Regions from separate parts of the Streptomyces sp. NPDC005533 genome, predicted to be linked through region 3. Evidence: riboswitches for the same ligand, from Rfam matches in the RefSeq annotation. Region 3 holds a riboswitch; each other region holds the start of a gene.
What was found. Region 3 has a riboswitch for cobalamin ahead of ACFYP3_RS08520 (ribonucleoside-diphosphate reductase subunit alpha). Riboswitches for the same ligand answer to the same signal wherever they lie in the genome.
Positions count from the first base shown of each region.

Region 1 (10,299 bases), on a different contig from region 3:
GCAGTCCTCGCCGTCCGGGTGCTACCGGTTGAGCCGGACCGAGTTGATCGGCGTGAGGTCGGCGTAGACACCGGTCTTGGCGGCGATGGGGTTGCCGCAGCCCGCGCCGTTGTAGCCGGTGCACAGGTTTGCGGTCGCACCGCCGTACTGGTTGTTGAGCACCCAGTGGTTCCCGAACTGATCGCTCAGGTTGTGGGCCCCGTACGAGTAGAAGACGTGGGTCGGCTTGACGGCGGGGTTCTGGTTCTGAGGGTAGATGCAGACCGCCCCCTCCGGGCATCCGGCCCACGCGTCGACAGGCTTGGCCTCGACGGAGCCGCTGAGCGCGAGGACGGCGGTGGCGGCGGTCGCGAGAGCGGCGAGGCCGCGGAACGTCTTGTGCATGATTTCCCCTGGTGGTTCTTGCCTCCTGCGGACGACTTCAGCCTGCCCCCGCCGGGTGCCGGGGTCGACGGGTTGCCCGTTGCCCCTTGCCGCGGCGCCCGGGAAACCCCCTGCGACCAGCACGGGCGTGCGAGCGCGGGCAACGGCCCGTGGCGTGCTCCCGGGCTCCGGGTGACGAGGCGTCACGGCGCGGGGGCGCGAGCCCGTCGGTCCGGGGTGGGCCGCCACCCCTGAGGAGGTCAAATTGCGCCGTTTGCGCACGGCATGTGTCCTTCCGCTCACCCGGTGTGGCGAATTGCTCTAATCGCCCATAACTTCTGCATCGTGACGAACCGACAACTCAAGTCCCTCACGTGCATCGCAGTCGTCATGGCCGCAGGGCTCGGCGTGGCCGCGCCACCCGCCGCCGCAGCCGGACGCCGAGTGCACCCGGGCGACTCGATCCAGGACGCGGTGGACTCCGCACGACCGGGCGACATCATCACCGTGATGCCCGGCACCTACTACGAGAACGTGCTGATCACGAAGCGGCTGACCCTGCGGGGATACGGCAGCCGTACGGTGATCAGGCCACCGGCCGCGGAGGCCGGGGCGGCCTCACCCGCGGCAGCGGTCGCACCCGCGGCCCCCGCCGTCCCCGCGGCACCGGTCACACCCGCGGCCCCCGCCGTCCCCGAGGATCCGGCCGCAGCGGCCCAGGCCGCGCCGGGCGCGCCGGCGGCCCCCGAGCGCGCGGCCACCGCCTGCTCGCAGGCCGACACCGGCATCTGCGTCATGGGGACGCCCGAGCAGAGCGTGAACCGGGTGAAGATCCGCAGCCTGACCGTCTCGGGCTTCAAGCGGAACGGCATCTGGGCCTCCTACACCGACCGGCTGAGCGTCGAGCGGGTGATCTCCGAGAAGAACGGCACCTGGGGCATCGCCCAGGAGCGGTCCACCCGCGGGGTCTTCCGCGACAACGTCGCCCGCAACAACACCGAGTCGGGCATCTTCATCGCCAACACGGTCGACCGGGAGGGCGGCGCCACCGACACCCTGGGCGCGGTGGTCCGGCGCAACACCCTGACCGGCAACCGGATCGGCGTCACGGTCAGGCGGGTGCGGAACCTCTCCGTCAGCAGCAACACCCTCACCGGCAACTGCGGCGGCATCTTCGTCGTCGGCGACGAGGGCGATCCGGGGGCCGGAGACATGACCATCGACGGCAACGTGATCCACGAGAACAACAAGTTCTGCAAGGGCAACGCCCGTCTCCCCGACATCCAGGGCGTCGGCATCGTCCTCACCGGTGCCGAGGAGACGGTCGTCAGCTCGAACTCCATCCGCGGCAACGTCGGCGCCTCCCCCCTCTCGGGCGGGATCCTGCTGTTCAAGAGCTTCGTGGGCGCGACGAACACCGACAACGTCATCCAGGACAACGTGGTGCGGGACAACCAGCCGGCCGACCTGGCCAACCGGGGCACCGGAACGGGCAACCGGTTCGTCGACAACCGGTGCGGGACCTCCGTACCGGCCGGGATGTGCTGACCGTGCTCCACCTCACCGGAAGAAGCGAGGCCCTATGACCACGGTAAGTTCCACCTCCACCCCCGCCACCGTCCCCGTTCCTCCCCACACCCCCCAGCCCGCCATGCGGCTGCGGGAGCTCGTCTTCGGGGCGGCCGTCGCCGGAGCCGTACGGGCCGCCGCCCGCCTCGGCGTGGCCGACGCCCTCGGCGCGGAGCCCGCCACCGCCGCCGAGCTCGCCGCGGCGCTGAACTGCGAGCCCCGGCCCCTGGAACGGCTGCTCCGCGCGCTGACCTGCTACGGGATCTTCGAAGAGACCGAGGACGGGAAGTTCGTCCACACGGAGATGTCCCGGCTGCTGCGCGAGGACGACCCGCAGAGCCTGCGCTACATCTCCCTGTGGTGCACGGAACCCTGGACCTGGCAGGCCTGGCCGCGCCTCGACGACGCCGTGCGGTCCGGCGGGAGCGTCTTCCAGGACCTCTACGGCAAGGGCTTCTTCCAGTACCTGCACGAGGACGCCCACGAGTCGGCCCACGTGTTCAACCGGGCCATGACGACCTCCAGCATGCAGTCGGCGCTGGACGTCGCGGAGCTCCTCGACCTCACCGGGGTCTCCGTCGTCGCGGACATCGGCGGCGGCCAGGGGCACGTACTGGCGAGCCTGCTGGAGAAGCACCCGACGGTGCGCGGCGTCCTGCTCGACCTGCCGGGTGTCGTGGCGAAGGCGGATCCCCGCCTGCGCGACGGCGGCCCGCTCGCCGAGCGGGCCGGCATCGTCCCCGGGGACTGCCGCGAGGCCATCCCGGTCGAGGCCGACATGTACATCATCAAGAACATCCTCGAATGGGACGACGAGAGCACCCGCAGGACCCTGCACAACGTCGTCTCCGTGGCCCGCCCCGGTGCCAGGGTCGTCATCATCGAGAACCTGGTCGACGACACCCCGTCGATGAAGTTCACCACGGCCATGGACCTGCTGCTGCTCCTCAACGTGGGCGGGGCGAAGCACACCAAGGACAGCCTGTGCGCCCGGATGCGGGACGCGGGTCTGGTGATCGGCGAGATCCGTCCGGTCAACCCGTACCTGCACGCGTTCGAGTGCACCGTGCCCGCCTGAGCCTGACCCACCCGGCACCGGCGCGCCCGGGTGCCCACACGCCTCGAGACCGGCGGGACGAGCCGGTCTCGGGGGCGTCGGCACGACGGCCGGGCGGTGCCCGTCCGTCCGATCGCGTCAGGCCTTGGTCGCCAGGGCGTTGTTGACGAGGTCCAGGAACTCGCGCGGCGACTTGCACCGGTCCGCGTCGGGGGGCAGGGGCCGGCTGTGCCGGTTCTCCAGCTCGCCGACGATGCCGAGGAGGCCCAGGGAGTCGAGCCCCCACTCGTCGAAGCCCGAGTCGGGGCGGCTCGCCATGGCCGCGGGGTCGACGTTCACACCGGCCCCCTTCTTCATCAGGGCGGCCAGTTCTTCCATGGTCAGTCGAGCGGTCATGACGGCCATCTCCTCAGGCTTGGTCCGGCGTACGCCGGTCGGTGATCAGGCGCATTTCAGAGCGCGCGAGGAAGCGTGAGATCTCCTGGTCTGTGGTGGGGACGCCGTCCTTGGCGCTGTCGAGCAGCCGGGCCAGCACCGCCGCCCTGTGGCCGCCCTCGACGCCGAGCGTCAGCGCGGGCCGGGCGTCGAGCGGGCCGCGCATGTCGAGGAGCCGGACGACGATGTCGTCGCGCTGGAACAGGGTGCTGGCCTCGACGGGGTTGGCCGGGTCGTCCACGGCCGTCTCGTCCTGGCCGGCGAGCAGCCGGGCGAGTTCCATGCCGCACCCGTTCTTGGCGGGGTAGATCAGCGCGTGCCGCCGGACGTCCGCGTGCTCGCGGCCGGCGCCCGCCACGTGGTGCACCGCGGGGAGCGCCGCACGGGTGAAGAACAGCCGCGCGGATCCCGGGTCGCTCAGGTCCCGGTCCTGCTCCAGATACGGGTTGATGGCCTCCTCCAGAGCCCGGACCTCGGGTTGCAGGGCCACGTGGCGCAGCGCCGCGAGGAGGTCGCCCTCCACCTCAACCGCCCGCACGACCCGGTTCCCGTGCATGAAGAGCGAGGTGCGCCGCAGCCGGGTGTTCTCGTCGACCCGGGCCTGCGGGGAGGTGTAGCCGGCGAGCAGCTCCGCCACGACGGCTTCGCTGCCCGGCTTCACGGTGAAGGTGAGCGCGTGGCGGACCACGCCGTCCCCGCGCCGCGGAGCGACCTGGAGGCGGTCCCCGGACCGGTCCGCGAAGTGCGCGGTGGCGGCGTCGGGGCCGAAGCCGGGGTCGTCGCCGGGCGAGGCGGGGGAGAGGGGGGCCTCGGGCCCGGAGTCCTTGCCGGTCACCCGCAGCACGCTGAAGCGCAGCGAGCGCGTGTCCCGTACGCAGCCGTGGAGCGGGTGCACCGACGCGACGTGCTCCTCGCTGTTGACCCAGTCCAGGAACCGCGGCGCGCTCTCCCACTCACTGGTGATGAGCCACTGCGAGGGGTTCTCGATCGACTGGCACAGCTCGTCGCTGATGTGTCCGGGGACGGAGGACACCTGCTTGCGGAGATGCTCGTAGACCTCCAGGAACTGGTTCTGCGCACCGTCGTACAGATCCAGCAGCAGCACGACCCGAAGCCTCGAGCCGTCGAAGGCGGACTGGGATATCCGTTCCGACAAGGTTGTCATCGTTCACACTCCTTCGAGACCACACGGTCGCCACAGGGCGGCGCCACCCGAACCGATCGTTGTCCCGTAATCCCCTCGGCGCGAGAGGAGAGAACCAAGCGGGTGAACGAGCGAGGGAAGCGCCCTCGTACAGGGCATGGAAGAGCCATGAAGGAAAACGTCGACCACCGCGTCCCTGTCCTCATCGTGGGCGGCTCGCTGGTGGGCCTGTGCACCTCGCTCTTCCTCGGCCGGCACGGCATCGGCCACATGCTGGTCGAGAAGCACGCGGGTACCTCGATGCACCCGCGAGGACGCGGTATCAACGTACGGACCATGGAGTTGTTCCGCGTCGCCCGTGTCGAGGACCGCATCCGCGAGGCCGCCTCGGTCCTGGCGGACAACCACGGCATCCTGCAAGGCGGCTCCCTCACCGGTGAGGACCAGGAGTGGCTGTTCGAGCAGATCGACCCGGGGGGCGCGCTCGCCCGCTTCAGCCCGTCGGCATGGTGCCTGTGCAGCCAGAACGACATCGAGCCGGTCCTGATGTCCGTGACCCCCGGACTCGGGGCCGACCTGCGGTTCTCCACCGAGCTCCTCTCCTTCGAACAGGACCCGGGCGGTGTGACCGCCCTCGTGAAGGACCGCGAGAGCGGCGAGCACAGCACGGTCCGCGCGGACTACCTCGTCGCCGCCGACGGGCCGCGCAGCCCGGTGCGGGAGGCGCTCCGGATCGGCCAGACCGGTTCCGGGGACCTCTTCCACAACGTGAGCATCACCTTCCGGTCCCGCAGGCTCGCGGACGTGGTCGGCGACCGGCGTTTCATCGTGTGCTACCTGACCAAGCCCGACGCCGACGGGGCCCTGCTGCCGGTGGACAACAGGGAGCGGTGGGTCTTCCACGCGCCGTGGCACCCCGACCGCGGCGAGACCCTGGAGGACTTCACCGACGAGCGCTGCGTCGAGCACATCCGCCGGGCCGTCGGCGCGCCCGACCTGGACGTCGAGATCACCGGCAAGGCCCCGTGGCACGCGGCCGAGCGGGTCGCGCAGCGGTACGTGGCCGGGCGGGTCTTCCTGGCCGGTGACTCCGCCCACGAGATGTCCCCCACCGGGGCGTTCGGCTCCAACACCGGTATCCAGGACGCGCACAACCTGGCCTGGAAGCTCGCCGCGGTCCTGGACGGCGCGGCCGGCCCCGGGCTCCTGGAGACGTACGAGGCCGAGCGGCTCCCGGTGGCGCGGGCGACGAGCGAACGCGCCTCGGCCCGGTCCGCCGAGCACAGCCACCCGGGGTACGTACCCGACCCGGAGACCGTCCCCGAGGCCCAGCCCGAGACCGCCCCGGGCGGGGGCGGACGGCAGGGCGGTGTCCTGTCCGTGGCCATGGGCTACCGCTACAACCAGGGCGCGGTCCTGGGCACCGACCCCGACCAGCCGGTCGTTCCCGAACGGATGCGTCTGCGCGGCGAACCGGGCACGCGCGCACCGCACATGTGGCTCCACGTCCCCGGGGAGGAGCAGCCGAAGTCCACCGTGGACCTCTACGAGCGGTCCTTCGTCCTGCTCAGCTCGGAGGGCACGCCGTGGAGCGGGGCGGCGGGCTCCGTCGCCAAACGGATGAACGTCCGCCTGGACGCCTACGCCATCGGCACCGGACCGGAGGCCGACCTGATCCCCGCGAGCGGCGCCGACTGGGCCGAGGCGCACGGCACGACCGCGGCCGGGGCGGTCCTCGTCCGCCCGGACGGCTTCGTCGCCTGGCGCTCGGAGGAGGCCGTGGCGGACGAGGAATCGGTCCTCTACAAGGTCCTGACCACCCTGCTGGACCGCTACTGACGGCCGCGCCCCCGACGGAGAAGGGCGCCGCCCCCGCGTGGTCCGCGGGGACGGCGCCCTTCGCCTGCGGCCTGAAGCCGACCCGATCAGGTCACCTGACCGACTTCGAACCGAGCTCACCGGGCGTCTTCGGCACCCAGGGCTCCACGGCGGTGGCCTCAGCGGGGTCCGGCTCGGACATGCTCACCCGGTAGACGGTCCCGCGATCCCCGCTCACGGGCAGCACGTGGAGCTGTTTGACCTGGTGGGTGTCGTGCAGGTAGAGCACGACCGTCTGGTGGTACGAACCCTCGTCGTAGAACTCCGCGGTGACCCTGCCGGCCGCACCCGTGCGGAACGCGGTGATCCAGTTCTCGGCGGTCTTCCGGGTGGCGGCCTGGCCCTGCCGGTCGTCGCCCAGGGCCGCCAGCTCGCCGACCCCGCCGTCGGCGATCCGCCACACCACCTGCTGGGTGATCCCCAACGTGTCCCTGGACGGATACCCGACGACGGCGAGCGGCGGGTGGCTGCTGTAGTCCCCGGCGTACGCCACTTCGTCGGCGTCGTCACCCGCCGAGCACCCGGTCAGTACGCCGAGGGCCACGACGCAGACGAGGGCGGCCCGCTGGGCCGGTCCCGGCCTCATCGGGATACCGCGGAGGATCGAATGGCCATGCTTCCCCGGTCTTTCGGTGGGCACCCGGCGCTCCGGTGCTCCAGGCGTGAGAGGAGCAACGTAACGCCCTGACCAGGACGTTCGAGCGCGGAAACAGACAAGGGGGGAGCTAACCGGCGCCCGGGTGAGCCACTTCACGCCATGACCGGTTCCGGTCCTTGCCCGCGGCCGTCGGGAACGCCGTCTACTCTGGCCGGGCAGCTGGTTCGCGCCCGTCCGCCAGGCGGGACGCGTCGTAAGAGGGAACCCGGTGGGAATCCGGGACTGCCCCGCAGCGGTGAGCGGGAACGACCGCCGTCATACGCACTGGGACCGGAACCGGTCCTGGGAAGCGACGGCCAGTAGGGGCCCGCCGGGAGACCGGCAGGCGTGCCCGCGAGTCCGAAGACCTGCCCGTTGCCCGAGCGCGAAGGACCGCGCCCGGTTTCCCGGTGACCTCGTGGGCGGGTCGGCGTGCTCCAGGCGGATCGTCGCGGCGCGTACTTCAGACGTACGCGCAACGGACGGTCGGCCCGTCCGGCACCCCTTCGCAGCCCAGGCCCGTCACCGGGCCCATGGAGACACGCTCGCGAAGGAGAGTTCCGTGACCACAGAGTCTGCAGCCACGGCCGTACGGGCCACCGTGTACGGCTACCCCCGCCAGGGCGGCAGCCGCGAACTGAAGAAGGCCGTCGAGGGCTACTGGAAGGGCCGCGTCACCACCGAAGTCCTCCGCAAGACCGCCCGCGACCTGCGCCGGACCAACTGGCAGCAGCTGGCCGACGCCGGCATCACCGAGGTGCCGACCGGCGACTTCTCGTACTACGACCACGTGCTGGACACCAGCGTGATGGTCGGCGCCGTCCCCGAACGCCACCGCGCCGCCGTGCACACCGACGCCCTCGACGGCTACTTCGCCATGGCCCGCGGCACCCAGGACGTCGCGCCGCTCGAGATGACCAAGTGGTTCGACACCAACTACCACTACCTGGTACCGGAACTCGGCCCGGACACCGTCTTCACGGCGGACTCCTCGAAGCAGGTCAGCGAGCTCGAAGAGGCGCTGGCGCTCGGCCACGGCGCCCGCCCGGTGCTGGTCGGGCCGGTGACCTACCTCCTGCTCGCCAAGCCCGCCCCCGGCGCCGCCGCCGACTTCGCCCCCCTGACCCTGCTCGACCGCTTGCTGCCCGTGTACGCCCGCGTCCTGGCCGACCTGCGCGCGGCCGGCGCCGAGTGGGTGCAACTGGACGAGCCCGCCCTCGTGCAGGACCGCACCCCGGCCGAACTGAACGCCGCCGCCCGCGCGTACCGCGAGCTCGGCGCCCCGGGCGAGCGGCCGAAGCTGCTCGTGGCCTCGTACTTCGACCGGCTCGGCGAGGCCCTGCCGGTGCTGGCCAAGGCCCCCGTCGACGGACTCGCCCTGGACTTCACCGATGCCGCCGCCGCGAACCTCGCCGACCTCGCCGCCGTCGGCGGGCTGCCCGGCAAGCGGCTCGTCGCAGGCGTCGTCAACGGCCGCAACATCTGGATCAACGACCTGGAGAAGTCCCTCGCCACCCTCGGCACCCTCCTGGGCCTCGCCGGCCAGGTCGACGTGGCCGCCTCCTGCTCCCTGCTGCACGTCCCGCTGGACGCCACCGTCGAACGCGACGTCGACCCGCAGGTCAGGCGCTGGCTCGCCTTCGCCCGGCAGAAGACCGCCGAGATCGCCACGCTCGCCCGTGGCCTCGCCGGCGGCACCGGCGCGATCGCGGCCGAACTCGCCGCCAACCGGGCCGACCTGGCCTCCCGCTCCGGATCCGCCGTCACCCGCGACCCCGCCGTGCGCGCCCGGACCGCGGCGATCACCGACGCGGACGGCCGCCGCTCCCAGCCGTACGGGGAGCGCGCGAGCGCCCAGCACGCCCGCCTGGGCCTGCCGCCGCTGCCCACGACCACCATCGGATCGTTCCCGCAGACCACCGAACTGCGCACGGCCCGCGCCGACCTGCGGGCCGGCCGCATCGACACGGCCGGCTACGAGGACCGCATCGAGGCCGAGATCCGGGAGGTGCTGGCCTTCCAGGAGAAGGCCGGCATAGACGTCCTCGTGCACGGCGAGCCCGAACGCAACGACATGGTCCAGTACTTCGCCGAGCAGCTCACCGGCTACCTGGCCACCCGGCACGGCTGGGTCCAGTCCTACGGCACCCGCTACGTCCGCCCGCCCGTCCTGGCCGGCGACGTCTCCCGCCCCGACCCGATGACCGTGCGCTGGACCACGTACGCCCAGGCGCAGACCGGCCGGCCCGTCAAGGGCATGCTCACCGGCCCCGTCACCATGCTCGCCTGGTCCTTCGTCCGCGACGACCAGCCGCTCGGCGAGACCGCCCGGCAGGTCGCGCTGGCCCTGCGCGACGAGGTGCACGACCTGGAGGCGGCCGGCACCGCCGTCATCCAGGTCGACGAACCGGCGCTGCGGGAGACCCTCCCGCTGCGCGCCGCCGACCACGCCGCCTACCTGGCGTGGGCCACCGAGTCCTTCCGGCTCACCACCGCCGGGGTCCGGCCGGACACGCAGATCCACACGCACATGTGCTACGCCGAGTTCGGCGACATCGTGGACGCCATCGAGGACCTCGACGCCGACGTCATCAGCCTGGAGGCGGCCCGCTCGCACATGCAGGTCGCCGACGAGCTCGCGGGGGCCGACTACCCGCGCGAGGTCGGCCCCGGCGTCTGGGACATCCACTCGCCGCGGATCCCGTCGGTGGCCGAGGCCGCGGCGCTGCTCCGCAAGGGCCTGGCGGCCATCCCGGCGGAACGGCTGTGGGTCAATCCCGACTGCGGCCTGAAGACGCGGGCCTGGCCGGAGACCAGGGCCTCCTTGCGGCACCTGGTCGAGGCCGCCCGCCAGGTGCGCGCCGAGATCGCCGACGACGGCGCCTGACCGGGGGGTCCGGCCGCCTCAGGCGGAGCGCGGTGGCACGACGCGTTCCGGGGCGGGCGGCCGGATCCCGTCGCCGTGCCCGCCGCAGCCGCGGTCGCCGGCGCGGTCGTCCCCGACGAGGCCGGCGACGTGGTCGGTGACCGTGTCGAGGATCGCCGTGGAGATGGTCGCGTCGCCGAGCACGAGATGGTTGAGCGTCAGTCCGTCCGTCATGGCGGCCAGATAGCGGGCCAGCACGGTGACGGGGACGCGGAGTTCGAAGCCCATGTGGTGGCGGAGCTGCTCGATGAGCTCGGTGTAGGTGTCGGCGTACAGCTCGTACTGGCGTC
Region 1 covers NZ_JBIAJH010000027.1:14,865-25,163, reverse strand. The annotation lists gene ACFYP3_RS25210 (hypothetical protein) at 22-384, opposite strand; gene ACFYP3_RS25205 (nitrous oxide reductase family maturation protein NosD) at 709-1,911, shown strand; gene ACFYP3_RS25200 (methyltransferase) at 1,946-3,010, shown strand; gene ACFYP3_RS25195 (acyl carrier protein) at 3,128-3,385, opposite strand; gene ACFYP3_RS25190 (SchA/CurD-like domain-containing protein) at 3,399-4,589, opposite strand; gene ACFYP3_RS25185 (FAD-dependent oxidoreductase) at 4,692-6,407, shown strand; gene ACFYP3_RS25180 (hypothetical protein) at 6,499-7,032, opposite strand; cobalamin riboswitch at 7,299-7,453, shown strand; gene metE (5-methyltetrahydropteroyltriglutamate--homocysteine S-methyltransferase) at 7,646-9,970, shown strand; gene ACFYP3_RS25170 (TetR/AcrR family transcriptional regulator) at 9,989-10,299, opposite strand, start outside.
Region 1: another riboswitch for cobalamin. It lies ahead of metE (5-methyltetrahydropteroyltriglutamate--homocysteine S-methyltransferase); the one in region 3 lies ahead of ACFYP3_RS08520 (ribonucleoside-diphosphate reductase subunit alpha).

Region 2 (8,517 bases), on a different contig from region 3:
GCCGCGACGCCGATGAGGAAGACGAGGACCAGGGCGGCGGCGGCCCGCGGCCCGACGCGGACGGGCCGGTTCACCGGGACTCCCTCGCGTCGAGGGCCGCGGCGACCTGGCTCACCGTGAGCCAGTGGCCCGGCGCCAGGACCTTCGCCACCTGCGGGGCGAACGCCGGCGAGGACACGACGACCTCGGCCGTCGGGCCGTCCGCGACGACCTCCCCGCCGGCCAGGATCACCACGCGGTGGGCCAGCTCCGCGGCGAGCTCCACGTCGTGGGTGGCGAGGACGATGGCGTGGCCGTCGGCCGCCAGAGCGCGGAGGATCTCGACCAGGCGGACCTTGGCGGCGTAGTCCAGGCCGCGGGTGGGCTCGTCCAGGAGCAGCAGGGCCGGGCGGCCGGTGAGGACCAGCGCCAGGGCGAGGGCCAGACGCTGGCCCTCGGACAGATCACGGGGGTGCGTCTCGTCGGGGACCTCCGGGAGCAGCGCGCGGACCAGAGCACGGCAGGTGCCGGGGGCCGCGCCGGCGTCGGAGTCGGCGGCGGCGCACTCGGCGGCGACGGTGTCGGCGTAGAGGAGGTCGCGGGGCTCCTGCGGGACGAGGCCGACGCGACGGACCATCTCGGGCGGGGGCGTGCGGTGGGGGGTGCGGCCGCCGACGGTCACCTCGCCGGTGGTGGGGGCGAGCGTGCCGACGAGGGTGGCGAGGAGGGTGGACTTGCCGGCGCCGTTGCGACCCATGAGGGCGATGATCTCGCCGGGCGCCACCGTGAGGTCGATGTCGCGGAGCACGTCCGTGCGGGTGCGGCGGACGCCGAGGCCGCGGGTGTGGGCCGCAGGCCCTTCCGGGGCGGGGCTCGGGGTCGGGGTCGGGCTCGGCGTGCCCCGACGCAGCAGCCGCGCCAGCAGCCCGGCCGCGCCGCCGCCTGGGCTCCGCCGCAGGCCCCGCGCCTCAAACGCCGGGGAGGCTGCAAGATCGGGGCTCCGCCCCGGACCCCGCTCCTCAAACGCCGGAGGGGCTGGAATGTGCGCCGGAGGGGCTGGGATGTGCGGCGCCGGCGGGGTTGGGGTGTGGGGTGGGGGAGGGGAGAGGTGGGTGCGGAGGGGGGTGGCCAGGCGCCGGGCGTCGCGGATCGAGAGGGGGAGCGGGGTCCAGCCGGCGAGGCGGCCCAGGGCGACCACCGGGGGGTGGACCGGGGAGACGGCCATGATCTCCGCCGGGGGACCCAGGACGGGGGCCGCGCCCGGCGCCGGCAGGAGCAGCACCTGGTCGGCGTACTGGACCACCCGCTCCAGCCGGTGCTCCGCCATCAGGACGGTGGTGCCGAGGTCGTGGACCAGGCGCTGGAGGACCGCCAGGACCTCCTCCGCCGCCGCCGGGTCCAGCGCCGACGTGGGCTCGTCCAGGACCAGGACCCGGGGGTGCGGGGTCAGGACCGAGCCGATCGCGACCCGCTGCTGCTGGCCGCCGGAGAGCGTGGCGAGGGGCCGGTCCCGGAGTTCGTTGAGGCCGAGGAGATCCAGGGTCTCCTCCACCCGGCGGCGCATCACCGCAGGTGGCAGGCCCAGGGACTCCATGCCGTAGGCGAGCTCGTCCTCCACCGTGTCCGTCACGAAGTGGGCCCGCGGGTCCTGCCCGACCGTGCCGACCACGTCCGCCAGCTCCCGCGGCTTGTGGGTACGGGTGTCCCGCCCGGCCACGGTCACGCGTCCGCTCAGCCGGCCGCCCGTGAAGTGCGGCACCAGCCCCGACACGGCCCCCAGCAGCGTGGACTTGCCGACCCCCGACGGGCCGACCAGAAGGGTCAGCTCGCCTTCCGGGATCACCAGGTCGACGCCCTGGAGGGAAGGCCCGGCCGCGCCCTCGTAGGTGACCGACACCTGCTCGAAGCGGATCACTGCGACGCCTCCTTGGGCGGTACGGGTGCCACGAACGCGGGCAGCAGGCCGATCAGGATCGCCGCCGTCGGCCACAACGGCAGCGTCGGCGCCACCAGCGGGACCACGCCCGGGTGCAGCGCGGCCGGGTCGACGGTGCCCGCCCGGACGAGGAGCACGGCGACGGCCGCGCCCGACCCGGCCACCAGCCAGGCGCGCGGCCCCCAGCGGTCGGGCCGGTAGCGGGTCCGCACCGACCGGCGTCCGCCGAGGCGCAGGCCCGCGAGGGCCAGGGCGGCGCCGACGCCGAGCACGGGGAGCCCGTACGCGCCGCCCTGCGCGGCGAGCAGCCCGTACGTGCCCGCGCACATGCCGAGGAGACCGCCGAGGGTGAGGGCGTTGGTGGTGTGCCGGACGGCCGGCGGGACCTGCGCCGTACGGCCGTAGCCGCGCGCGTCCATCGACGCGGCGATGGCGACGGAACGCTCCAGCGCGCCCTCCAGGACCGGCAGACCGATCTGGAGGATCGCCTTCACCCCGCCGGTGGGGCGCCCGCGCAGCCGGCGGGCCGTCCGCAGCCGGACCACGTCGGCGACCATGTTCGGCGCGAAGGTCATGGCGACGACGACGGCCACCCCCACCTCGTACAGGGCGGCCGGCAGGGACTTCAGCAGCCGCGCCGGGTTCGCGAGGGCGTTCGCGGCGCCCACGCAGACGAGGAGGGCGGCCAGTTTCGCGCCGTCGTAGAAGGCGAAGGCCAGCTGTTCGGCGGTGACCCTCCCGCCGAACCGGATGCCCTGCGCCCAGGCCGGCAGCGGGATCTCCGGGAGCGTGAACAAGGTGTGCGCGCCGGGGACGGGCGAGCCGAGCAGCATGGAGAAGAGCAGGCGCAGGCCGATGACGACGAGGCCGAGCTTGAGGAACGCGCCGTAGGAACGCGCCCAGGGCGCGTCCGTGCGGCGGGCTGCCACCACGTACCCGGCGACACCGACGATCAGGCCGAGGAGCAGGGGGTTGGTGGTGCGGGAGGCGGCGGTGGCGAGCCCGAGGGCCCAGAGCCACCAGGCCCCGGCGTGCAGGGCGGTGGCCCGGCCGGCGAGCGGGGCCCGCCATTTCCTCTCGTACGTCGACCAGTGCGGGGAGTCCGGCGCCGCGGGGCGGCTCCGGCGGGCCGGGGTCACGTCGCCGGGTGCGGCTCCGGCGGGGGTGCGCCCGGCCTGCGGCCGGCCCCGGTACCCGCCCGTGCCACCCGGGCGGCTCGCGCTGCGACCGTGGGCGGCCCCCGCGGGTGCCGCAGCGCCGTCGGCGGCCGCCCCGCCGTCGCCGGGCGCCGGCTCCCGCGGGGTCGGGACCGTCATCGGGTGCGGCGGCGGGACTGCCAGACGGCTGCCGCGGCCAGGGCGGCCACGGCCGCCATGCCCGCCAGCAGGCCCGCCGACGGGCCGCCGTCGTCCGCGGTGGGGGCAGCCGGGGCAGCCGGGGTGGCGGACGCCGCCGCCGACGCGCTCGCCGCCGGGGCGTCCGCCATCGGTTCCCCGCAGCCCTGCCTCGGATAGCCCGAGACCGCGCACAGCAGGGCCGCGCCGTTGTAGCGCAGCGGCTTCGCGACCGACGCCAGTGCCTCGGCGGCCGTGGCCTCCGGGGCCACCTGTGCGCAGGCGGTGCGCGGGGCGTCCTGGGGCGGGGCCTCGCCCGACGGGGCGTCCGCGGGCACGCCGAAGTCGACGACGAGCGCGACCCGCTTGCGGCCCTGCGCCGGGGCGGTGGAACCGCAGACGGCCTCGAAGTCGGCCGCGGCGCGCGGCTGCGCCGCCTGGTCCGCCGCGTCCTTGCTCACCGAGAAGCGGAAGCCCTGCACGGAGCCGTCCTTGGGGCGGGCCGTCGAGGGGCCCTGCGTCGCGTACGACCACCGGCCGCCGTCCGAGCCGTCCCAGAACGACCAGTAGCGGTAGCCGGCCGCCAGCGCGGGAGCGGCGGCCAGGACGGCCAGGACGCTCCCGAGGGCCAGCGCCAGAGCGAGGGCCGCGGCGGGCCGGCGGTGGCGCATCAGAGCTGGTTCTTCTTCCGGCGGCCGCTCAGCAGGATGCCGATGCCCACGCCGGCCGCGCCGCCCGCGCCGATGATCCACCAGAGGTTCTGGTCGTCGGACGAGTCGTCCTTCACCGTCGTGGCGTCCGTGTCCGGGCCCTGCGGGGCCGGGCCGGTCGCGTTCAGCGCCGCGACGAGGTCGGTGCCGCCGAAGGACTTCGGGTCGGTGCCCGTGGCGTGCGCGGCGAGGATCAGGGTGCCGAGAGCGGCCGGGCTGCCGTTCGCCCACTGCGCCGAGTTGGCCTTGAGCCACTCCAGGGCGCCCGCCGCCGACTGCTTGTGCCCGGCCGCGGCCAGGGCGATCACCGCGTCGACGGTGTTGCCGGTGTCCGGGGTGGGCTGGTCGGAGCCCGGGGTCACGGCCGTCAGGTGGCCGTCCTTCTTGAGGGCCTCGGCCAGGTGGCCCGCCGCGCCCTGGGCCGCCGCCACCGGGTCCGCGGCGCCCGCCGCCGGGCAGGTCAGCGGCGCCGCGGGGGTGTCCGTACCGGAGGGGACGACGGCCGAGCCCGTGCCGAGGCCGGCCAGCGCGGCCGCGGCCGTGGCGTCGCCGTTCGCGAGCAGCTTGCCGTCGACCGGCTGGAACGCGAAGGCACCCCGGTCGGCGGCCGGCTCGGCGGCGCAGCCCAGCTGGAAGGAGAGCAGCGCCTCGTAGGGGGTCTTGCCCGCCTTCGACTTGACGTCGGCCGGCTTCTCACCGGCCGTGGCCAGGGCGCTGATCACGATGGCGGTCGAGTTGGCGTCGGTGCCGCCGTCCATGGCGCCGCCCGGGTTGGAGCTCCAGCCGCCGTCCTCGTTCTGTACGGACTTCAGCCAGGCGACGGCCTTCTTGACGCTGTCACCGTGGCCGCCGAGCGCGGTCAGCGCCTGCACGGCTGCGGCCGTCGCGTTGGAGTCGATGTACGCGGTCGCGTCGCAGTCCTTGGCGGTGTCCGCGCGGAAGGCGGGGAAGGAGCCGTTCGCGCACTGCTGGCCGACCAGCCAGTCCACGGCCTGCGCGGCGGGCTTGACGCCGACGGTGTCCTGGGCGAGCAGCGCGAAGGACTGGCGCCACACGCCGTCGTAGCCGGGGTCGCTCTTGCCGTAGAGGCCGGAGGGGATGACCGGGGATGCGGAGGGGGAGGCGGGCGGCGCGGTGTCGGCGAGGGCTGCGGGGGCGACACCCACGCAGAGCACGGCGGAGGCGGCGAGCGCGGCTGCGCTGCGACGGACGTTCATGGGGGAGGGTGCCTCTCCTGCTGGGGAACCGGAGGCGGGCACGCACTGGCACCGGGCTCCGGCTCCGTTTACCTCGACGGTGCCGGCCGCCGGAGGATCCGACGGCGCGAGCCGCGCACTTGCGGTACGGGGCATTCCGGCTCCCCGCCCGGGCGGTGCCGGGTGGGTCACGGTTGCGGGTCAGCGCCGGATTCGCACCGGCTTCCCCCCGTACGGAAAGGTGGACGACGGCTTCACTCTACCGGCCCGTAGCCTGCGGGTCCGGGGGCGCCGGGGGCCAGGGCCCCTTACCGGCCACGCCCCGGTCCCGGGCCGGGCCGCGCCCGGGTCCGGCGCCGGCCCTGCCCGAGCCCGTACGGCACCGTGCCGCAGCCCTCACACCGCCCGGTAGGTCACCGGGTCGGTGCCCGGGACGGCCTCCGCGCGGCCCTGCTTCACCAGACGCCGCAGATGGGCCTCCGCTTCCGAGACGGCGATGTTGCGGGAGCCGTACGGGATCTGCTCCCAGGGCCGGTTCCACTCCATGCGCTCCGCCAGCGCCCACGGCGTCAGCGGCTCGGCCAGCAGCGCCCACAGCCCGGACAGCCGCTCCTCGTGGTGGTCCAGCAGTTCCCGTACCCGGGCGGGTGCGTCGGTGAAGGCGTGCTGGTGGGCCGGGAGCACCTCGGCGGGCGCCAGCCGGCCGACGCGTTCGAGGGAGTCGAGGTAGTCGCCGAGGGGGTCGGTGACGCGGGTGTCCTCGGGGGCCTCGTACAGGCCGATGTGCGGGGAGATCCCGGGCAGCAGGTGGTCGCCGGAGAAGAGGCGGCCGTTGCCGGGCAGGTGCGCGGGATGGGCCTCCTCCAGGTGCAGGCAGACGTGGCCGGGGGTGTGGCCGGGGGTCCAGATCGCGCGCAGCCGGCGTCCGGCGAGGGGCAGCAGTTCGGCGGGGACGATCTCGCGGTCGGGCACGGCGGCGCGCAGCCCGGGCAGGGTCCGGGTGCGGCCGCTCGCGCGGGCGGCGCGCAGGGGCGCGAGGTGCTCCTCGGGGGCTCCGGCGGCGGCGAGCTTGGCGCTCATGTAGTCGAACCAGACGCCGGGCTCGGAGGAGCGGGTGCGGACGACGACCTCGGTGTCGGCGGCGTGCATGGCGATCCAGGCGCCGGACGCCTCCCGGACCCGGCCGGAGAGGCCGTGGTGGTCGGGGTGGTGGTGGGTGATGACCACGCCGTGGACGTCGGCGACGGCGATGCCGAGCGCGGCGAGTCCGGCGACGAGGGTGTCCCAGGACTCGGGGTCGTCCCAGCCGGTGTCGACGAGGACCGGGCCGCGGTCGGTGTCGAGGACGTGGACGAGGGTGTGGCCCAGCGGGTTGTCGGGGATGGGCACCTTGATTCCCCACACGCCTCCGCCGTGATCGGTGACCTGTGACGTGTCCTCCGGCATGAGCCCTCCGCCCGTTGCCGCCCTCTGACGAGAACGTGTTCCAGTAGGAGCCCAAGTCGACCACTTCCGGGCCCTTCTGACTAGCCGTTGGATCTTCTCCGCTGTTCCGTCCTGGCCGTGGACTCCTCGAACTAGAACTGGTATCAGTTCTGGAACGCCAAGCCGCAGGAGGCCTCAGCCATGACCGAGCTCGTGGAACACGGACAACTGTTCATCGGCGGGGAGTGGACGGATCCGCTGGGCACCGACACGATCCGGATCGTCTCCCCCCACACCGAGCAGGTCATCGGCTCCGTCCCGCACGCCTCGAAGGCGGACGTCGACCGCGCCGTCGCCGCCGCGCGCAAGGCGTTCGACGAGGGGCCCTGGCCGCGGATGACCCTGGACGAGCGCATCGCCGTCGTCACCCGCATCAAGGACGCCATCGCGGTCCGGCACGAGGAGATCGCCCGCTCGATCAGCTCCCAGAACGGATCCCCGTACTCCTGGAGCGTCCTCGCCCAGGCGCTCGGCCCGATGATGGTCTACGACGCCGCGATCACCGTCGCGCGCGCCTACCCGTACGAGGAACACCGCCAGGGCGTGCTTGGCCCGATCCTGGTGCGCCGGGAACCGGTGGGCGTGGTCGCCGCCGTCATCCCGTGGAACGTCCCGCAGTTCGTGGCCGCCGCCAAACTGGCCCCGGCGCTGCTGACGGGCTCCACGGTGATCCTCAAGCCGTCCCCCGAAGCACCGCTCGACTCCTACATCCTGGCCGACATCGCGCGCGGGGCGGGACTGCCCGAAGGCGTGCTGTCGATCCTGCCCGCCGACCGCGAGGTCAGCGAGTACCTGGTCGGCCACCCCGGCATCGACAAGGTCGCCTTCACCGGCTCGGTCGCCGCGGGCAGGCGCGTCATGGAGGTCGCCGCCCGCAACCTCACCCGGGTCACCCTCGAACTCGGCGGCAAGTCCGCCGCCGTGATCCTGCCCGACGCCGACCTCGACACCACCATCGCCGGGATCGTGCCCGCGGCCTGGATGAACAACGGCCAGGCGTGCGTGGCCCAGACCCGCGTCCTCGCCCCGCGCAGCCGGTACGAGGAGGTGGCCGAGGCCCTCGCGGCGGCGGCCGGCGCGCTGGTCGTCGGCGACCCGCTCGACCCGGCGACGCAACTCGGCCCGCTTGTGGCCAGGCGGCAGCAGCAGCGCTCCCTGGACTACATCCGCATCGGCCAGGAGGAAGGCGCGAAGGTCCTCTCGGGCGGCGGCCGCCCGGCGGGCCTGGACCGCGGCTGGTACGTCGAGCCCACCCTCTTCGGCGACGTGGACAACTCCATGCGGATCGCGCGCGAGGAGATCTTCGGCCCGGTCGTCTGCCTGATCCCGTACGGGGACGAGGCGGAGGCGGTACGGGTCGCCAACGACTCGGAGTTCGGCCTGAGCGGCAGCGTCTGGACCGGCGACGTCGAGCACGGCATCGACTTCGGGCGGCAGATCCGCACCGGCACCTTCAACGTCAACACCTTCAGCCTGGACATGCTCGGCCCGTTCGGCGGCTACAAGAACAGCGGCGTGGGCCGGGAGTTCGGCCCGGAGGGACTGAGCGAGTACCTGGAACACAAGATGATCCACCTGCCGGCGGGCCACGAGGCGGGTGCCTGATGGGTGACCGCTGGCAGGTCGAGGTGGACCGGGGGGTCTGCATCGGCTCGGGCATGTGCGTGAACCACGCCCCGGACGGCTTCGTCCTGGACTCGGCACGCCAGTCCCACCCGCGCGCGGCCGAGTCGGACGCGAACGAGCCGATCCTGACGGCGGCGGAGGGCTGCCCGGTGGAGGCCATCCTGATCACGCTGGCCGCCACGGGCGAACCGGTCTTCCCACCGGAGGACTAGGTGTATTGATCACGAGCGTTGTTGACACTCGGCTGGTCT
Region 2 covers NZ_JBIAJH010000089.1:1,053-9,569, forward strand. The annotation lists gene ACFYP3_RS36000 (ECF transporter S component) at 1-125, opposite strand, end outside; gene ACFYP3_RS36005 (ABC transporter ATP-binding protein) at 71-1,894, opposite strand; gene ACFYP3_RS36010 (energy-coupling factor transporter transmembrane component T) at 1,891-3,231, opposite strand; gene ACFYP3_RS36015 (SCO2322 family protein) at 3,228-3,920, opposite strand; gene ACFYP3_RS36020 (prenyltransferase/squalene oxidase repeat-containing protein) at 3,920-5,176, opposite strand; cobalamin riboswitch at 5,289-5,418, opposite strand; gene ACFYP3_RS36025 (MBL fold metallo-hydrolase) at 5,552-6,601, opposite strand; gene ACFYP3_RS36030 (aldehyde dehydrogenase) at 6,782-8,245, shown strand; gene ACFYP3_RS36035 (ferredoxin) at 8,245-8,478, shown strand.
Region 2: another riboswitch for cobalamin. It lies ahead of ACFYP3_RS36020 (prenyltransferase/squalene oxidase repeat-containing protein); the one in region 3 lies ahead of ACFYP3_RS08520 (ribonucleoside-diphosphate reductase subunit alpha).

Region 3 (10,299 bases):
GCCCGGCACACCGGGATGCACTGGGGCCCCGTCGCCCACTGAGCGGGGGCGGGCGTGCACACGGGAAGCCGGACGATCGGGCGCCGGAAACGCGAGAAGCCGGGACGCGGTGGTGAACCGCATCCCGGCTTCGCGGCGTTCACCGCGTTCCGACCCGAGGGGCCGCAGGACGCCTAGAAGTCCTCGTCCAGGTCGACCGTGCCCTCGACCGCGACCTGGTAGGCCGACGGACGGCGCTCGAAGAAGTTCGTCAGCTCCTGGACACCCTGCAGCTCCATGAAGGAGAACGGGTTCTGCGAGCCGTACACCGGCGCGAAGCCGAGACGGACCAGACGCTGGTCCGCGACGCACTCCAGGTACTCGCGCATCGACTCGGTGTTCATGCCCGGCAGGCCGTCGCCGCACAGGTCGCGGCCGAACTGCAGCTCCGCCTCCACGGCCTCCTTCAGCATGTCGGTGACCTGCTGCTGGAGCGCGTCGTCGAAGAGCTCCGGCTCCTCCTTGCGGACCGTGTCCACGACCTCGAACGCGAAGTTCATGTGCATGGTCTCGTCACGGAACACCCAGTTGGTGCCGGTGGCCAGGCCGTGCAGCAGGCCGCGCGAGCGGAACCAGTACACGTACGCGAAGGCGCCGTAGAAGAACAGGCCCTCGATGCACGCGGCGAAGCAGATCAGGTTCAGCAGGAAGCGGCGGCGGTCGGCCTGCGTCTCCAGCCGGTCGATCTTCTCGACGGAGTCCATCCACTTGAAGCAGAACTGCGCCTTCTCGCGGATGGAGGGGATCTCCTCGACCGCGTCGAACGCGGCCGCCCGGTCGTCCGGGTCGGGCAGGTAGGTGTCGAGCAGCGTCAGGTAGAACTGGACGTGCACGGCCTCCTCGAACAGCTGGCGCGACAGGTACAGGCGCGCCTCCGGGGAGTTGATGTGCTTGTAGAGCGTCAGCACCAGGTTGTTCGAGACGATCGAGTCGCCCGTCGCGAAGAACGCGACCAGACGGCCGATCATGTGCTGCTCGGCCGGCGTCAGCTTCGCGAGGTCCGCGACGTCCGAGTGGAGGTCGACCTCCTCCACCGTCCACGTGTTCTTGATCGCGTCCCGGTAGCGCTCGTAGAAGTCCGGGTAGCGCATCGGACGGAGCGTGAGCTCGAAGCCCGGGTCCAGCAGGTTCTTGTTGTCGTTGGAGCTCATTACTGGCAGGCCTCGCAGGACTCGGGGTTCTCAAGGGAGCAGGCCAGGGCGTCCGCGTCGACGGCCTGCGGGAGCGGGGTGGCGGCCGCCGGGACGGCGGACGCGGACGCGGCGCGGGCGATCTTCGTCGCGGGGCGCGAGCGCAGGTAGTAGGTGGTCTTCAGACCCTGCTTCCAGGCGTACGCGTACATCGAGCTGAGCTTGCCGATGGTGGGCGTCTCCAGGAACAGGTTCAGCGACTGCGACTGGTCCAGGAACGGCGTACGGGCCGCCGCCATGTCGATCAGACCGCGCTGCGGGATCTCCCACGCCGTGCGGTACAGGTCGCGGACCTCCGCCGGGATCCAGCCGAAGCCCTGGACCGAGCCGGAGGACTCGCGCAGCGCCTCGCGGGTCTGGGCGTCCCACACGCCGAGCGCCTTCAGCTCCTCCACCAGGTAGCCGTTCACCTGGAGGAACTCACCGCTGAGCGTCTCGCGCTTGAAGAGGTTGGAGACCTGCGGCTCGATGCACTCGTACACGCCGGCGATCGAGGCGATCGTGGCCGTCGGGGCGATGGCGAGGAGCAGCGAGTTGCGCATGCCGGACTTCGCGACGCGGGCGCGCAGCGCCTCCCAGCGCTCCGGCCAGTTCAGCTCGGTCGCGTAGTGGTCCGGGTGCAGGACGCCGCGCGCGGTGCGGGTCTGCTCCCAGGCCGGCACCGGGCCGCTGCGCTCGGCCAGGTCGCACGAGGCCTCGTACGCCGCGAGCATGATGCGCTCGGAGAGCTTGGTGGACAGGGCCTTCGCCTCGGGGGAGTCGAAGGGCAGCTTCAGCTTGAAGAAGACGTCCTGGAGGCCCATGGCGCCCAGGCCCACCGGGCGCCAGCGGGCGTTGGAGCGGCCGGCCTGCTCGGTCGGGTAGAAGTTGATGTCCACCACGCGGTCGAGGAAGGTCACGGCGGTGCGGACGGTCTCGTCCAGCCGCTCCCAGTCGATCTCGCCCGTCTCCGTCAGCACGAACGCGCCGAGGTTGACCGAGCCGAGGTTGCAGACGGCCGTCTCGCCGTCGTTGGTGACCTCGATGATCTCGGTGCAGAGGTTGGAGGAGTGCACGACCGTGCCCGGCTCGGCGGTCTGGTTCGCCGTGCGGTTGGAGGCGTCCTTGAACGTCATCCAGCCCTGGCCGGTCTGCGCGAGGGTGCGCATCATCCGGCCGTACAGGTCGCGGGCGGGCATGGTCTTGCGGGCCAGGCCCGCCGCCTCGGCCTTGCGGTAGGCGGCGTCGAACTCGTCGCCCCACAGGTCGACCAGCTCGGGCACGTCGGCCGGGGAGAACAGCGACCAGTCGGCGTCCGCGTTCACGCGCCGCATGAACTCGTCCGGGACCCAGTGGGCGAGGTTCAGGTTGTGGGTGCGGCGCTGGTCCTCACCGGTGTTGTCGCGCAGCTCCAGGAACTCCTCGATGTCCGCGTGCCAGGTCTCCAGGTAGACGGCGGCGGCGCCCTTGCGGCGGCCGCCCTGGTTCACGGCGGCGACGGAGGCGTCGAGGGTCTTCAGGAACGGCACGATGCCGTTGGAGTGGCCGTTGGTGCCGCGGATCAGCGAACCGCGGGCGCGGATGCGGGAGTACGACAGGCCGATGCCGCCCGCGTGCTTCGACAGGCGCGCCACCTGGTGGTAGCGGTCGTAGATCGAGTCGAGCTCGTCCAGCGGGGAGTCCAGCAGGTAGCAGGAGGACATCTGCGGGTGCCGGGTGCCGGAGTTGAAGAGGGTGGGGGAGGAGGGCAGGTAGTCGAGGCGGCTCATCAGCCTGTACAGCGAGGCCACTTCCTCGACGGCCTGGACGCTCTCGTCCGCGGCGAGGCCACAGGCCACGCGGAGCATGAAGTACTGCGGGGTCTCGATGACCTGACGGGTGATCGGGTGGCGCAGCAGGTAGCGGCTGTGCAGGGTGCGCAGGCCGAAGAAGCCGAAGCGGTCGTCGGCCCCCTCGGCGAGGGTGTGCTCGACCAGTGCGTCCAGGCGGTTCGCGTGGGTCCGCACGAACTCGGCCGTGCGGTCGGCGATGAGGCCCTCGCGGTGGCCGACCTCGACGGACGCCGAGAAGGAGGTGGAGCCCTGGCTCGCGGCCTCGTCGCGCACGGCCAGCGTCAGCAGTCGGGCGGCGAGCTTCGAGTACGCGGGGTCCTCGGAGATCAGACCGGCGGCGGCCTCGGTGGCGAGCCCGCGCAGTTCGGCGTCGTCGGCGGCGGCGCTGCGGCCGCGGAGCGCGGAGGCGGCGACGCGGCCGGGGTCGGTGTCGGGGAGGTCCGCCGTCAGTTCGGTGAGGGTACGCAGCAGCGTGGCCCCCGGGCCCTCGGTGTTGTCGCCAGAAACGGACTCGGCGCGCGGTGCGGAAGGCGCGATGGTCACGGCGGGAGCTCTCCCTCGCTCGGCCCGGTCATCGACGGAGCGGGGCGCGAGCGGGCGCATGCGGGCGTGGCAGGAACGCGTACACACCGCATGGCGTCCACCGGCCCAACCGCGAGGCCCGGACGTGTCGGCACCCGGTTCGGTCGAGCCGGGCGCGCTGTCGGCAGGTCATCGGACTTGGTGTCCGGTAGCCGGACACTTCATACCGTTGCGGGACAGTTCCGGATTCGCACCGGATTCCCCTGCGAGACAGCAGCCTTGAGCATACATGTGGGGGCGGCCCTCTGCGGTAACCCCCACATGTAGTGTCGGCGTGGCTACAGCTTGAGCCGGTAAGTGAGGAGTGTCAGGCCTTCGATCGGTGCCCAGTCCCGCTCCGGAGTGCGTACGAAACCCAGGCGCGCGTAGATCCGATGGGCCTCGGCCATGCCGCCCTGCGTGGAGAGAACCAGGCCGGTCACGCCCTCCAGAGCCCTCGCCCGCTCGACGCAGGCCCGCACCAGTGCCTCGCCGGCGCCCTGGCCGCGCGCCTCGCGGGCCACCGCGAGCATCCGGAACTCGGCCTCGTCCGGAGCCGCGATGTCGGCGAGCGGACTGCCCGGAGCGGCGAAGGTCACACCGCCCAGCAGCCGTTCGTCCCGTACGGCGACGAGCACCTCGCCCTCGGCGGCCCGGCCGGCCACGTCGCGCAGCACGTTCAGGTAGCCGTCGTCCTCGTTGAAGTCCAGATGGCCGTCGGCGAGGTAGGCCCCCGCCGTGATCTCACCCAGCTCCGCGTACTCGGCGGGAAGCGCCGTTCTGATCACCATGTCCATGCGGTCGAGTGTGCAGGACGGGGACGGGTGCCGGCGTGCGGCGGGGAACGCCGAAGGGGCCCCGCCGCGTCGTGCGGCGGGGCCCCTGCGCGTGGTTCAGCAGCAGCGGAAGCCCTCACGGGGGTCCGCCTCGCGGGCGTCCGTCCGGGCCCGCTCGAAGGCGCGGCGGGTGAGGACCTCCGCGTCCGGGTCGTGGGAGCGGGCGTGGGCCACGTACCGGTCGTACGCCGCCTCCCCGGAGAACTCCCGTACGTAGAACCGCGCCTTCGCCAGCGCGCTCCGTACGGTGCTCACGCCACCGGCTCCTTGACGTGTCCGCCGCCCGAGTCGAGGCCGGACGCGGCGAGCTCCGCCCGCTCCTCGGTCGTCGGGATCAGCCCGGCCGGTGCGACGATCTTCGACTCGGTCCACGGGACCTCGGTGAGGGTCACCGACTCCGGCTTGCGGACGGCCTTCAGGCAGGTCCGGGCCGCGTCCAGGAGCACGATGACGATCAGCAGGGCGAAGAGGGCCGACAGCACGCCGTCCACCGTGGCGTTGGTGACCACGGTGTGCATCTCGTCCATGTTCTTCGCGGGCTTGAGCACCTTCCCGGCGTCGATGCCGTCCTGGTAGGTGCTGCGCTGCGCGAAGAAGCCGATCTTCGGGTTGTCGGAGAAGACCTTCTGGTAGCTGGCGGTGAGCGTCACGGCCACGTCCCAGGCCAGCGGGACGGCCGTCACCCAGGCCCACTTGAGGCGGCCGGACTTGACCAGCAGGGTGGTGCAGACGGCCAGGGCGACCGCGGCGAGCAGCTGGTTCGCGATGCCGAACAGCGGGAACAGCTGGTTGATGCCGCCCAGCGGGTCCTTGACGCCCACCCACAGGAAGTAGCCCCAGGCGCCGACGACGACGGCGCTCGCCAGCCAGACGCCCGGCTTCCAGCTCACGTCCTTGAAGGGCTTGTGCAGGTTGCCGAGGGTGTCCTGGAGCATGAACCGGCCGACGCGGGTGCCCGCGTCGAGGGTGGTGAGGATGAACAGCGCCTCGAACATGATGGCGAAGTGGTACCAGAAGGCCTTCATGCCGGCCCCGCCGATCACCGACGAGAAGATCTCCGACATCCCGAGTGCGAAGGTCGGCGCGCCACCCGTACGGGAGAGCAGGCTGGCCTCCTCCACGTCCTTGGCGGCCTGGGTCAGCGCCTCGGGGGAGATGACGAAGCCGAGGTTGGTGACCGCCTGCGAGGCCGACTCGACGGTGGTGCCGATGACCCCGCCGGGGGAGTTGACGGCGAAGAACAGGCCGGGCTCGATGATGCAGGCCGCGATGATCGCCATGACGGCGACGAAGGACTCGGTCAGCATCGCGCCGTAGCCGATGACCCGGACCTGGGTCTCCTTCTGGATCATCTTCGGGGTGGTGCCCGAGGCGACCAGCGAGTGGAAGCCGGACAGGGCGCCGCACGCGATGGTGATGAAGACGAAGGGGAACATCGAGCCCGCGAAGACCGGGCCGTCGCCGCGCGAGGCGAAGTCCGTGACCGAGGGCATCTTCAGCATCGGCATCGCGATGACCACGCCCAGCGCGAGCAGCGCGATCGTGCCGATCTTCATGAAGGTGGAGAGGTAGTCGCGGGGCGCGAGCAGCATCCACACCGGCAGTACCGAGGCGATGAAGCCGTACGCGACCATCCAGATGACCAGCGTCTCCTTCTCCAGCGTGAAGGTGTCCGCGAAGGAGGACTCGGCGACCCAGCCGCCCGCGATGATGGCGACCAGGAGCAGGGCGACACCGATGGTGGACACCTCGGTGACCCGGCCCGGCCGCAGCACGCGCAGGTAGAAGCCCATGAAGAGGGCGATCGGGATGGTCATGCCGATGGAGAACACGCCCCAGGGGGAGTGCGCCAGGGCGTTGACGATGACCAGCGCGAGCACCGCCAGCAGGATGATCATGATGGCGAACACGGCGACCAGGGCGGCGGCTCCGCCCACGGGGCCGATCTCGTCGCGGGCCATCTGGCCGAGCGAGCGGCCGTCGCGCCGGGTGGAGAAGAACAGCGTGATCATGTCCTGCACGGCGCCGGCGAAGATGACGCCCGCGACGATCCAGATGGTGCCGGGCAGGTATCCCATCTGCGCGGCCAGCACCGGTCCGACGAGTGGGCCGGCGCCCGCGACGGCGGCGAAGTGGTGGCCGAAGAGCACCCGGCGGTCGGTGGGATGGAAGTCGACACCGTTGTCGAGGCGTTCGGCGGGGGTGGCCCGCGTCTTGTCCACCTTGAGCACGCGGTCCGCGATGAAGCGCGCGTAGAAGCGGTAGCCGATGGCGTAGGAGCCCAGCGCGGCGGCGAGCAGCCACGCGGCGGAGATCTCCTCGCCGCGCGAGAGCGCCAGCACGCCCCAGCCGATGGCGCCGACGAGTCCGACGAGCACCCACACGGCGATGGACTTCGGAGAGGGCGAGCCCGGTGTGGTGCCCGGACTCGCCGTGTTCCGTTCTGTCCCTGTTGCTTCCGGTTCAGGCATGACCTCGTCCCCTCGTCGATCATCTGCGTAAGCGCAGGGAATCTACGGGGGATCGCCCGCTGAGCGTAAGACCCCGTCCGTAATCCGGTATGTGAAGGAATCGGGGACGCGGGGGCCGACGGGCAGGTCAGACGGCGGGGCGCTTGAGCCGGGCGACGAACTTGTACCGGTCCCCGCGGTACACCGACCGCACCCACTCCACCGGTTCGCCGTCGGCGTCCAGCGAGTGCCGCGACAGCATCAGCATCGGCAGGCCGACGTCGGTGCCGAGCAGTCCGGCCTCGCGCGGGGTGGCCAGCGAGGTCTCGATCGTCTCCTCGGCCTCGGCCAGGTGCACGTCGTACACCTCGGCGAGTGCGGTGTAGAGGGAGGTGTACTTGGCGAGCGAGCGGCGCAGCGCGGGGAAGCGCTTGGCCGACAGGTGCGTGGTCTCGATGGCCATCGGCTCGCCGCTGGCCAGGCGCAGCCGCTCGATGCGCAGCACCCGTCCACCGGTGGTGATCTTGAGCAGTCCGGCGAGGGTGTCGTCGGCCGTCACGTAGCCGATGTCGAGGAGCTGAGAGGTCGGTTCGAGACCCTGGGCGCGCATGTCCTCCGTGTACGAGGTGAGTTGCAGCGCCTGGGAGACCTTGGGCTTGGCGACGAAGGTGCCTTTGCCCTGGATCCGCTCCAGTCGTCCCTCTACGACCAGTTCCTGGAGGGCCTGTCGGACGGTGGTCCGCGAGGTGTCGAATTCGGCCGCGAGCGTGCGCTCCGGCGGGACCGGGGTGCCGGGCGGCAGTGTCTCGGTCATGTCGAGCAAGTGCCGCTTGAGTCGGTAGTACTTGGGAACGCGTGCCGTGCGGGTGGCTGCCCCGCCGTCCGGCTCCGTGGTCGCCCCTTCGGTGGCCATCGCCGCCCGCCTTCCCGACTCCAGTTTCGCTGCCGTCACCGGCTCCTCCGATATGTGCGGTCACATGGTGACACGTAAGGGGGGACAGGCCTTCTCTCTCCCCAGGTGTCGGTCCGATAACGGACCGGGCACCCGCTCATTAGACCCTTGACACCCCTAAAGGTCTAGGCCAAGCTCCAGCTACTGGTCTAAACCAATATGGATCAGATCCCGGCCCCACGGCAGTACTTCGCGTATGTCACCGCGGCGGGCGAGGGAAGTGCAGGCAGGCATCCCTGAGGAGGGTGGCGTGAAGCGCAAGCTCATCGCGGCGGTCAGTGTCGCGGGCATGATGGTCGGAGTCGCGGCGTGCGGCGACGGCGGCGACGACAAGGCGAAGACCGACGCGGGTGGCGCCAAGGAGATCACCGTCTGGGTGATGGACGGTTCCGCTCCCAAGGCCTGGATCGACGAGGTCAACAAGGAGTTCTCGGCCAAGCACCCCGGTGTCACGGTCAAGGTCGAAGAGCAGAAGTGGACCGGCATCCAGGAGAAGGTCACCACGGCCCTCTCCGAGAACAACCCGCCGGACGTCCTGGAGCTCGGCAACACCCAGACCGCCGGCTACGCGGTCACCGGCGGCCTCGCCGACCTGACGAAGGACAAGGCCAAGCTCGGCGCCGACGCCTGGCAGAAGAGCATGCTCGCCTCGGCCGAGATCGACGGCAAGCTCTACTCCGCCCCCTGGTACGCCGCCAACCGCGTCGTCATCTACGACAAGAAGGCCTACGAGAAGGCCGGCGTCACCCCGCCGAAGACCCGCGACGAGTGGATCGCCGGTCTGGAGAAGCTGAAGGCGGCCGACCCGGCCTCCCAGCCGATCTACCTGCCCGGCCAGAGCTGGTACGTCCTCGCGGGCTTCGTCTGGGACGAGGGCGGCGACCTCGCCGTCAAGGACGGCGCCAAGTGGAAGGGCGGACTCGGAACCCCGCAGGCCGCTTCCGCCGTGGAGTTCTACAAGAAGCTCCAGTCCTTCTCCACCGCCCCCAAGGACAAGGACGAGGCCAACCCGCAGCAGTCCACCGACATCGTTCCCAAGGGCGGCGTCGCCTCCTGGATCGGTCTCGGCTGGGAGGCCGGCGGCGCCGAGAAGGCCCTGAAGGACGCGGGCAAGGAGGCCGACTTCGGCTACTTCCCGATCCCGGGCAAGACGGCGGACAAGACCAGCACCGTCTTCCTCGGCGGCTCGAACCTCGCCATCGCCGAGCGCTCCAAGAACAAGGAGCTCGCCAAGGAGTGGCTGGCCCTCGCCGCAGGCAAGGACCAGATGACCAAGTACGCCGCCGAGACCAAGGGCGCGCTGCTGCCGAACCAGGCCGGCGCGAACTTCACCCCGGCCGCCGGCTCCTTCGCCGAGGCCATGGGCAAGGCCGGCGTCAACGGCAAGATCACTCCGGTCACCGCGGGCTGGGCGAACGTCGAGACCGAGCCGAACCCCATCAAGGAGTTCATGACCAAGGTCCTGAACGGTGAGGACGCCGCCAAGGCGGGCGCGGACGCGGACAAGGAAATCGCGAACCGCATCAACAAGTAGTCCCGCCCCGCAGTTCACGCACCACCCAGCAGTGTGAGCGCACTGGGGGCACGGCAGGCGCCAGGCCGCCGCCGTGCCCCCCGTCGCGCATTTGACTCCACAGTCAACCGCGAGGAAGCCACGCCATGACCGTGCACTCCCAGGGAGCGCTGACCGACGCTCCACAGGACGCACCACAGAAGTCCGCCGGACGGCCCGAGAAGTCCGCGTCCCCGACCGGTCCCGGTCCCAAGTCTCCTCGCGGGGGCAGAAAGTCGCTCCCCTCGGGGTGGCTGCCCTACCTGCTGGTCGGGCCCGCGGTGCTCGCCCTCGCGACACTGCTGCTGTACCCGCTGATCAAGAACGTGATCCTGTCCTTCCAGGACATCAACAAGATCGAGTTCATCCAGCGGAAGTACCCCTTCGCGGGATTCTCCAACTACACCGAACTGATCGGTGACGCGGACTTCTGGACCGTCGTCGTCCGCAGCTTCGCCTTCACCGCCGCCAACGTCGCGCTCATCATGGTGCTCGGCAGCCTCATCGGCATCCTGCTGAACCGGCTCGGCAAGAAGATGCGCCTGGTCCTCTCGATGGCCCTGGTGATGGCCTGGGCCATGCCCATCGTGGCCTCCGTACAGGTCTTCAAGTGGCTGTTCGACGAGCAGTTCGGCGTCATGAACTGGGTGATGCGCACCGCCGGCTTCGCCGGCTACGAGCAGCACAACTGGATGCAGACAGGCCTGTCGACCCTGACGATCGTCACCGTCCTGGTGGTCTGGGGCTCCATCCCCTTCGTCGCCCTCAACATGTACGCCGGACTGACCACCGTCGGGGCCGAGCTGTACGAGGCCGCGCGGATGGACGGCGCCAACGGCTGGCAGACCTTCTGGAAGATCGTCTTCCCGAACCTCAAGCCGTTCTTCCTCATCACCACGTTCCTGGAG
Region 3 covers NZ_JBIAJH010000006.1:175,488-185,786, forward strand. The annotation lists gene ACFYP3_RS08510 (hypothetical protein) at 1-42, shown strand, start outside; gene ACFYP3_RS08515 (ribonucleotide-diphosphate reductase subunit beta) at 174-1,190, opposite strand; gene ACFYP3_RS08520 (ribonucleoside-diphosphate reductase subunit alpha) at 1,190-3,583, opposite strand; cobalamin riboswitch at 3,728-3,859, opposite strand; gene ACFYP3_RS08525 (GNAT family N-acetyltransferase) at 3,901-4,398, opposite strand; gene ACFYP3_RS08530 (YbdD/YjiX family protein) at 4,495-4,692, opposite strand; gene ACFYP3_RS08535 (carbon starvation CstA family protein) at 4,689-6,908, opposite strand; gene ACFYP3_RS08540 (GntR family transcriptional regulator) at 7,036-7,800, opposite strand; gene ACFYP3_RS08545 (extracellular solute-binding protein) at 8,090-9,373, shown strand; gene ACFYP3_RS08550 (carbohydrate ABC transporter permease) at 9,499-10,299, shown strand, end outside.